2 regions of the Bradyrhizobium sp. WSM2254 genome follow, and region 1 is predicted to be linked to the other one. Evidence: riboswitches for the same ligand, from Rfam matches in the RefSeq annotation. Region 1 holds a riboswitch; the other holds the start of a gene.
What was found. A riboswitch is a leader RNA that binds a small molecule or an ion and turns the genes downstream of it on or off. The one in region 1 is predicted to bind ZMP and ZTP.
Positions count from the first base shown of each region.

Region 2: it holds a riboswitch for ZMP and ZTP, as region 1 does, so the genes downstream of both, glyA (serine hydroxymethyltransferase) here and purH (bifunctional phosphoribosylaminoimidazolecarboxamide formyltransferase/IMP cyclohydrolase) in region 1, are expected to answer to the same signal.

Region 1 is NZ_AXAB01000013.1:143,308-148,103, reverse strand. Features, by position in the region: gene A3M7_RS0110245 (RsmB/NOP family class I SAM-dependent RNA methyltransferase) at 1-66, shown strand, start outside; gene A3M7_RS0110240 (heparinase II/III family protein) at 226-1,944, shown strand; ZMP/ZTP riboswitch at 2,004-2,086, shown strand; gene purH (bifunctional phosphoribosylaminoimidazolecarboxamide formyltransferase/IMP cyclohydrolase) at 2,112-3,704, shown strand; gene A3M7_RS0110230 (MFS transporter) at 3,860-4,796, opposite strand, start outside.
Region 2 is NZ_AXAB01000023.1:133,770-138,565, reverse strand. Features, by position in the region: gene A3M7_RS0117785 (cystathionine gamma-synthase family protein) at 1-103, opposite strand, end outside; gene glyA (serine hydroxymethyltransferase) at 284-1,558, opposite strand; ZMP/ZTP riboswitch at 1,593-1,678, opposite strand; gene A3M7_RS0117775 (cytochrome c) at 1,875-2,324, opposite strand; gene A3M7_RS0117770 (xanthine dehydrogenase family protein molybdopterin-binding subunit) at 2,449-4,758, opposite strand.

The sequences.
Region 1 (4,796 bases):
CCGAACGCCGATCCCAAGCTCGGCGGGCTCGACGGATTCTTCGCCGCCCGGCTCGTTAAATCCTGATTTTGCACTGGTTTTTACAAACTCGACGTTGATTCCCGCCGTTCAAGGTGGTGTCAGACGGCCGATTTTGGGATTAATAAGGATTCGTCGGAATCCTCCTCTCCCCCTTCAAGGCAAGGCGTGTCGGTCGCTCAACGCAGACGTATCTCGACGCTGGTGATGAACCGCTTCGCGCGGAACATGCTCGCGCGCGCGAGCGGCGGTTCTGTTGCGCTGTCGCGGGTCTGGCCCGGCCGCACCGACCGCCTGATCATCGCGCCGCACGATTTGCGCACGGCGGACGCCACCCGCGCCGCCGAGATCTATGCCGGCCGTTTCGTCTTCGCCGGCAAGATCGTCAATTGCCAAGGCCGTTCGATCTTCGATCTCGAGCCGCCGTCGGAGGATTGGGAGGTTGCGCTGCTCGGCTTCGGCTGGCTGCGTCATCTGCGCGCCGCCGACACCGCGCTGACGCGCGCCAATGCGCGCGCGCTGGTCGAGGACTGGATCGCCAACCCCGCCAACAAGCGCCGCCCCGTCGCGCGACGCGCCGACGTGCTGGCGCGGCGCGTGATCTCGCTGTTGTCGCAGGCGCCCCTGGTGCTCAACGACACCGACAACAAATTCTACCGCCGCTATCTGCGCGCGCTGGCCCGCGAGATCCGCTTCCTGCGCTACACCATGGTGAACATCCCGGACGGGGTGCCGAAGCTCCAGGTGCTGATCGCGCTGTGCTACACGACGCTCTGCCTCGCCAACCAGGCGCGGCACATCCGCAGCGCCTCGAAAAAACTTTCGGACGAGTTGCAGCGGCAGATCCTGCCCGACGGCGGACACATCTCCCGCAATCCGGGCGCGCTGATCGAACTCCTGATCGACCTCTTGCCGCTGCGGCAGACCTTCGCCGCGCGCAACATCGCGCCGCCGCCGGCGCTGCTCAACGCGATCGACCGCATGATGCCGATGCTGCGCTTCTTCCGGCACGGCGACGGCAATTTCGCGCTGTTCAACGGCATGAGCGCGACGCCCTCGGACCTGCTCGCGACGCTGCTTGCCTATGACGACACCCACGGCGCGCCGATGTCGAACATGCCGCATACCGGCTTCCAGCGCCTCGATGCCGGCCAGACCACGCTGATCATCGACACCGGCCCGCCGCCGCCGGCCGGCGTCAGCCACGACGCCCATGCCGGCTGCCTGTCGTTCGAATTGTCCTCCGGCATCAGCCGCATCGTCACCAATTGCGGCATGCCGACCACGGGGCGCGACAATTGGCGGCCGTTCGCGCGCGGCACGGCGGCGCATTCGACGCTGACCTATCACGACACCTCCTCATGCCAGTTCGTGGAGATGTCGGCGATGAAGCGGCTGTTGCATGGTGCGCCTGTCACCAGCGGCCCCGTCGAGGTCGAGAGCTATCGCGAAATCGTGCAGAACGGCACGCTGCTCACGACGTCGCATGACGGCTATCTCGCCAAGTTCGGCGCGATCCATCGCCGCGTCCTGATGATCGCCAATGACGGGGCGCGCATCGACGGCGAGGACACGCTGTCGCCGCCGCAAGGCGGACGTTTCAAGGGCGCCGATGCCGATTTCGCGGTCCGCTTCCATCTGCATCCGGCGGTGAAGGCAAGCCGGCTGTCGGATGCCCGCGGCGTCATGCTGGTGCTGCCGAACCGCGACGTCTGGACCTTCGAGGCGCTCGACGACAAGGTCGATCTCGAGGACAGCGTATTCCTGGCCGGCAATGACGGCCCCCGCCGCACCGCGCAGATCGTGATCCGGCAGGATGCCCGCCAGGCGCCCTCGATCCGCTGGAGTTTTGTCCGCTCCACCGCTTCGCCCGCGGTCACCAATGCCCGCCGCAACGCCCGGCGCGAGCCGGAACTTCCGCTGTAGAAGCGCACGATTCGGCCCCATCTCATCGTTGTGAAAACGGCCGAAAGCTGCTATCGAGCGCTCGCTCGCGCGACTGGCGACCTTGGATGGAGCACCATCGGGAAGCGCGGGACTTAAGACGCCGCGCGCCTGGGCATAGACACTCCTTAAGACAGAGGATCTTGCTCATGACTGACCATCCCCGCCGCGTTACCCGCGCCCTGCTTTCCGTCTCCGACAAGACCGGCCTGATCGAATTCGCCAAGGCGCTTGCCGCCCATGACGTCGAACTGGTTTCGACCGGCGGCACCGCCAAGGCGATCGCCGCGGCCGGCCTCAAGGTGAAAGACGTCTCCGAGCTGACCGGCTTTCCTGAAATGATGGACGGCCGCGTCAAGACGCTGCATCCGAAGGTGCATGGCGGCCTGCTCGCGATCCGCGACAACAAGGAACATGCGGACGCGATGAAGGCGCACGGCATCGCGCCGATCGATCTCCTCGTCGTCAATCTGTATCCGTTCGAGGCAACCGTCGAGAAAGGCGCGGGCTTCGAGGATTGCATCGAGAACATCGACATCGGCGGCCCCGCGATGATCCGCGCCGCCGCCAAGAACCATGACGACGTCGCAGTGGTGGTCGAGGCCGAGGACTACAAGGCGGTGCTCGACGAGCTCGCCGCCAACAACGGTGCGACCACGCTGAAACTGCGCCGGCGGCTTGCTGCAAAGGCCTATGCGCGCACCGCGGCCTACGACGCTGCGATCTCGAACTGGTTCAACCGGCAGCTCGAGATCGACGCTCCCGATTTCCGCGCCTTCGGCGGCAGGCTGATCCAGTCGCTGCGCTATGGCGAGAACCCGCACCAGACCGCGGCGTTCTATGCGACCCCCGACAAGCGCCCGGGCGTCTCGACCGCGCGGCAGCTCCAGGGCAAGGAGCTCTCCTACAACAACATCAACGACACCGATGCGGCCTATGAGTGCATCGGCGAGTTCGACACCAAGCGCACCGCGGCCTGCGTCATCGTCAAGCACGCCAACCCCTGCGGCGTCGCTGAAGGCTCCGACCTCGTCAGCGCCTATCGCAAGGCGCTCGCCTGCGATTCCACCTCGGCGTTCGGCGGCATCATCGCGATGAACCGCGCGCTCGACGCCGACACCGCGCGCGAGATCACGAAGATCTTCACCGAGGTGATCATCGCGCCCGACGCCAGCGAGGAAGCCATCGCCATCATCGGCGCGCGCAAGAATTTGCGCCTGCTGCTCGCAGGCAGCCTGCCCGATCCGCGCGCGCCGGGCCTGACCGCGAAGACGGTCGCCGGCGGCCTCCTGGTGCAGAGCCGCGACAACGCCGTGGTCGACGACATGACGTTCAAGGTCGTGACCAAGCGTGCGCCTGATGAAGCCGAGATGCGCGACCTCAAGTTTGCGTTCCGCGTCGCCAAGCACGTCAAGTCCAACACCATCATCTACGCCAAGGATCTCGCCACCGTCGGCATCGGCGCGGGCCAGATGAGCCGGGTCGATTCAGCCCGCATCGCGGCGCGCAAGGCGCAGGATGCGGCGGCTGAGCTGAAGCTCGCCGAGCCGCTCACCAAGGGCTCGGTGGTGGCATCGGACGCGTTCTTCCCGTTCGCCGACGGCATGCTCGCCTGCATCGAAGCCGGCGCCACCGCCGTGGTGCAGCCCGGCGGCTCCATGCGCGACGACGAGGTGATCAAGGCCGCCGACGACAACGGCATCGCCATGGTGTTCACGGGCACGCGGCACTTCAGGCACTGAGCACCAAACTCTCCACGGGTCGTCCCGGCCTAGTGCGCAATTGCGCACGGGGGCCGGGACCCATAACCCCAGGGAGTAGTTTGGTCCGCGGTACTAGCCGCGTCGCGCCAACGATAGATCACGCGGTATGGGTCCCGGCCTTCGCCGGGACGACGTTACTTTTCCCGCACCCGCATCAACAGCCCCAGTCCCGCGACGAAGAACACCACCAGCACGGCCATGCCGGCCTTCTGGCTCGCCGTCGCCGCGGTGATGATGCCGATCAACAGCGGGCCGATGAAGGACGTCACTTTCCCGGTCAGCGCGAACAGGCCGAAATACTGCGCGATGCGATCCTTTGGTGCGAGGCGGATCAGGAGCGTGCGCGAGGCGGCCTGAAGTGGTCCGCCGGCAGCGCCGATTAGGCAGCCCAGCACGAGATAGGCGCGCTCCGCGGCGCTCGAGAACAGGGGCGCGCCCGGCTGGGGGGCTGCGACCTTGACGAACAGCACGCTGTCCTTGTCGACCAGAAGGATCGCCGCCACCGACAGCAGCAGGATCAGCAAGCTGCCGGCAATGACGCGCTTCGGCCCGAGTCGATCGTCGAGCTTGCCGCCAAGCCATGCGCCAAGGGCGCCGGCAATCGCGAGCATGATGCCGAAAGTGCCGATCTGGATCGTGTGCCAGCCGAAGGTGCCCGCGGCATAGATGCCGCCGAAGGCGAACAGCGACACCAGGCCGTCGGTGTAGATCATGTTGGCGAGCAGGAACGCTGCGAGCGATTTCTGCTGCGGCAAACTCCTGATCGATTGCTTCAGCTCCGACAGGCCTTCGCGCAGCGCCTCGCGCACCGGGCGCTTCGCCGGATAGTCCGGCGTGAACAGGAACATCGGCGTCACGAAGATGATGAACCACAACCCGGTCAGCGGTCCGGCGGCGCGATCTCCCTGATGACTGGCGGGATCAAGCCCGAACAGCGGCGTGAGACCGAGCAGCGTGCGTCCGGTCCCGGGATTCGCCGCGAGCAAGCCGAGCACGATGATCAGGCTGACGATGCCGCCGATGTAACCCGTGGCCCAGCCGGTGCCGGAGAGCCGGCCGATCCGCTCCGGC
Region 2 (4,796 bases), on a different contig from region 1:
CGCCTTCCGACAGCTGCGGATCATAGCCATAGGTCAGCATCAGCGTTTCCGGATGCAGCATATGGTTGCCGATGTGGGTCTTCGACGGGAACGGTTTGACCATGGCCTGTCTCGCTGTTGACTAGGATCCGCGCCGCGCGTTGGAACTCCAAACATTGTGAGGCAATCGGGAGCGAGATGCGCCGGCATCCAGCAGGTCGAATCAACGCCGCGTCGGCTCGACCGAAGATAACCACTCTGACAACGATCCGTCAGGCCTTGGAAACAGAATTTGCTCCGTACACTACGCCTGGAACGACACTACGCCTGGAACGGGAAAAGCCCGGCACATCTCGACGCACTCTGACCTGAGGCGCGCGACGACCTCATCGTTTCCGTTGGCCTGCAGAGCCGCCGCAATGAACCCGCCGATACGACGCATTTCGGGTTCTCCCATGCCACGCGTGGTCGCCGCCGGTGTCCCAAGGCGAATACCACTCGGCCTGAGCGGCGGGCGCGGATCGTCCGGAATCACTTGCTTGTTTGTGGTGATGGCGATGGCATCAAGCACATCCTCGGCTGCCCGCCCGTCCAGTCCGACGGACGCGACCGTATCGACGACCATCATGTGATTGTCCGTCCCGTCCGTGACCAGCTTCATCCCGCGCTCCATCAGCGCGCCGGCAAGAACCTTCGCGTTGCGCAAAACCTGCCGCGCGTAGACCTGGAAATCCGAGGTCGCCGCCTTCTTGAGCGTGACGGCAATCCCGGCCACGACGTTCATGTGAGGTCCGCCCTGTAAACCGGGAAATACGGATGCATCGATCCGGCCGGCATTTTCTTTCCGGCATAGGATGATCCCGCCACGGGGGCCGCGCAGTGTCTTGTGGGATGTCGTCGTCATGACGTCGAAGCCGGCATCAAGCGGATTGCGCATGACATTCGCGGCAACCAAGCCGCCATAGTGGCTCACGTCAGCCATCGTGAGCGCGCCAACTTCGTCGGCAATACTCTTGAATGCCGCATAGTCCAGGTCGCGCGGATAGGAGCTGTAACCGCACAACACCATCTTCGGACGCGCTTTACGCGCAATCGCGCGCAATTCGTTGAAATCAATCGCGCCGCCGTTTGACGGGGCCGTCTTGTAGCGAACGAAGTTGAACAAACGCCCCATGTGGGACACCGGCGCGCCGTGGGTGAGATGACCGCCATGGGACAGGTCCATGGCGAGAATGGTGTCGCCGGGCTCCAACAGGCCGAGATAGACGGCCTGATTCATCGGTGATCCCGAAAGAGGCTGAACGTTGGCGTGCCCGGCACGAAAAAGCGCGCAGGCCCGCTCGCGTGCGAGGCTCTCGATTTCGTCCGTATACTGCTGGCCGCCGTAGTATCTGCGTCCCGGATATCCCTCGGAATATTTATTGGTGAAGACCGATCCGAGCAGTTCAAGCACCTCGGGGTAGGTGTAATTCTCGGACGGAATCAGTTCGACGCCGTCCTGTTGGCGGCGCTCTTCCCCCGCAAGGGCGGCGGCGATCTCTTGATCGTTGATGGACAGTTCGTTGCGAAACGACGGCATGCTCGGGCTCCTCAACACGCTGTTTTTCCAGCAGATTGGTTGCCCAGGCGATCGGCGTTGGAACCCCTCGCGCTTCACCGTGGTCGATTCCACGTTAGCTCGCCAGTCGCGCGATAGGACGAATGAGCACGGAGGCTCTTCGTAAAGTACAACCTAGCCGACCTGCGGACCTGCCGCAACTACCAGTTACCGCAGGCCGTGCTGGTTGAGGCAACGCTCGGAGCCGCATCAGCGAAGCGACATGCGGGGGCACCTTCCCCGGATATCGCTGCGCTCATCCGGTCTACGAGGTCGAGCGTGGAAAAAAGTGAGGTGGCTACTTCAACTTCAGGCGATACGTCTCGTGGCAGTCGGAGCAACGATCGTTGATTGCGGTATAGGCGGCCTTGAGGCTCGCGACGTCGGTGATCTTGCCCTTGACCTGCGCGATCGCCTTCTGCACCGGCGGGATCTTGGAGTCGAAATCGGCCTTGTTCTTCCAAACCTTCGGCGAGGCCCCATAGGTCGCGTTCACCACGTCCTGCTTTGGATTGACTTCGAAGGTCTTGGCGATCTTGGCGACGTCGGTCTCAAGGTTGGCGATCGCCTCGTCGACGGCCTTCTGGTCGTAGGGGATGTCGCCCTTGGTCATCTTCAGGATGACCGTATAGAGGCTCTTGGCCTGCGAGCGCATCAGATTGTCCTGTTGAACCGCGACCTCCTGCTGCGCCATCACGGCGCCCGCGCCCAATAGCAGGGTCGTCGCGACAATCATCGTCCGTTTCATTGTTGGTTTCTCCGACTCGCAGATGCCTTGGGATTGGACCCTCCACCCGCTTCACGGGAGTCGCGGTCCATCCATGGATAGAACCCCGCGCGGGGCGTTTATTCCCGCGCGGGAGGATTGTGGCTTACAGGCTGTGACGGCGACGGTGCTCGCTGATCGCGATCCACACCCGCTCCGGCGTTGCCGGCATGTCGATGTGGTCGATCTTGTACTCGCGCCAGAGCCCATCGACGATGGCGTTGACGACGGCCGGACAGGAACCGATCGCGCCGGCCTCGCCCGCCCCCTTCACGCCCATTGGATTGGTCTTGCAGGGGACGTTGGCGGTCTCGAACACGAAGTCCGGACCGTCCGCCGCCCGCGGCAGCGCGTAGTCCATGAAGGTCGCGGTGATCAGCTGGCCGTCGCCCGCGCCGTAGACCACCTGCTCCATCAAGGCCTGGCCGATGCCCTGCATGGCGCCGCCATGGACCTGCCCCGCCAGCAGCAGCGGGTTGAGCGTCTTGCCGAAATCGTCGACGATCACGTAGTTGACGATCTTGATGATGCCGGTCGCCGGATCGATCTCGACTTCCGCCACATGCGTGCCGTTGGGATAGGTGCCGTCGGCGCTGGCGAAGGTCGCGCTGCCGTTGAGCTTCGACGGATCGGCGCCGGGGCGCTTGGCGAGGTCGGCGAAGGAGATCGAGCGGTCGGTGCCGGCGATCCGGATCACGCCATCGGTGATCTCGAGGTCGCCCGCGCTCGCTTCCAGCGCCTGCGCTGCGAACTCCTTCAGCTTCTTGCCCAGATCGCCCGCAGCGCGCTCCACACAGACGCCGCCCGTGGGTATCGAGGCCGAACCGCCGGTGCCGAGACCCGTGGCGATCTCGTCGGTATCGCCCTGACGGACGTGGACGCGCTCCGGCGCCACGCCGAACTGCTCGGCGACGATCTGCGCATAGGCGGTCTGGTGGCCCTGCCCGCTCGACTGCGTGCCGATCAGGACGGTGACGTCGCCATTGGGATCGAGGCGGACGTTGGCCGTCTCCTCACCCATCACGCCGCAAATCTCGACATAGCTCGCAAGGCCAATGCCGCGGATCAGGCCGCTCTTCTTGGCCGCCTTGGCGCGCTTGGGAAATTCCTTCCACTCGGCGATCTCCATCGCGCGCTTCAGATGCGCGGCGAAGTCGCCGGAATCATAGACCTTCCCCGTCGCGGTCTTGTACGGCAACGCCTTCGGCTGGATGAAATTCTTGCGGCGGATCGCGTCCGGCGTCATGTCGAGCTTTCGCGCGCAGGCATCGACCAGGCGCTCGATGACATAGGCCGCCTCGGGCCGGCCCGCGCCACGATAGGCATCGACCGGCACGCTGTGGGTGAAGATGGTGCGCACCCGGCAGTGGAAGGCCTGGATGTCGTAGAGGCCCGGCAGCATGCCGGCGCCGCCGTGCGGAATGTAGGGCCCGAAGGTGGAGAGATAGGCGCCCATGTCGCCCATCAGGTCGCAATCCATCGCGAGGAACTTGCCGTCTTCAGTCAGCGCCATCTTCGCGGTGGTGACGTTGTCGCGGCCCTGCGCGTCGCCCATGAAATGCTCGGAGCGGTCGGCCGCCCATTTCACCGCCTTCTTCAGCTGCCGCGCCGCAACCGCCATCAGGGCGTATTCGCGATACGGAAACAGCTTCGTACCAAAACCGCCGCCGACGTCGGGGCAAATCACCCGCATCTTCTCGGTCGGGATGTTCAGCACGTTCTGGCAGAGGATGTCGCGCAGGCGGTGGCTGCCCTGGCTGCCGACCGTCAGCGTCAGATGGTCGCGCTTGGCGTCGTATTCGCAGACCGCCGCGCGCGTTTCCATGAAGCTTGCGACCACGCGCGGATTGACAATGGCGATCTCGGCGACCGCATGCGCCTTGGCAAAGGCGGCTTCGGTCGCCGCCTTGTCACCAATTGAAACGTCGAACAGCACGTTGCCGGGCTTGTCCGGCCAGACCTGCGGCGCGCCCTTCTTCACGGCATTGACGACGCCGGTCACCGATGGCAGCGGGCTCCATTTGACCTCGATCGCCTCGATCGCGTCGCGGGCCTGGTCGATGGTCTCGGCGACCACGAAGGCGATGGAATCGCCGACATGGCGCACTTCATCCTTCGCGAGGATCGGGTAAGGCGGGCCGGTGAAGGGATCGGTCTCGAGATTGAACAGGCACGGCAGATTGCCGAGATCCTTGACGTCGTCGGCGGTCAAGATCAACGCGACGCCGGGCAGCGTACGGGCACGGCTCGCATCGATGGTGTATTTGGCATGCGCATGCGGCGAGCGCAGCATCAAGCAGCGGAGCGCAGCCTGCGGCGCGTAATCGTCGGTATAGCGGCCCTTGCCGCGGATGAGCGCGTCATCCTCCTTGCGCAGCACGCTTTGGCCGACACCGAACTTGATGGGAGCTGCCATTTTTTCTCGTCCCGTCCTATGGTTGTTTTGCCGACATA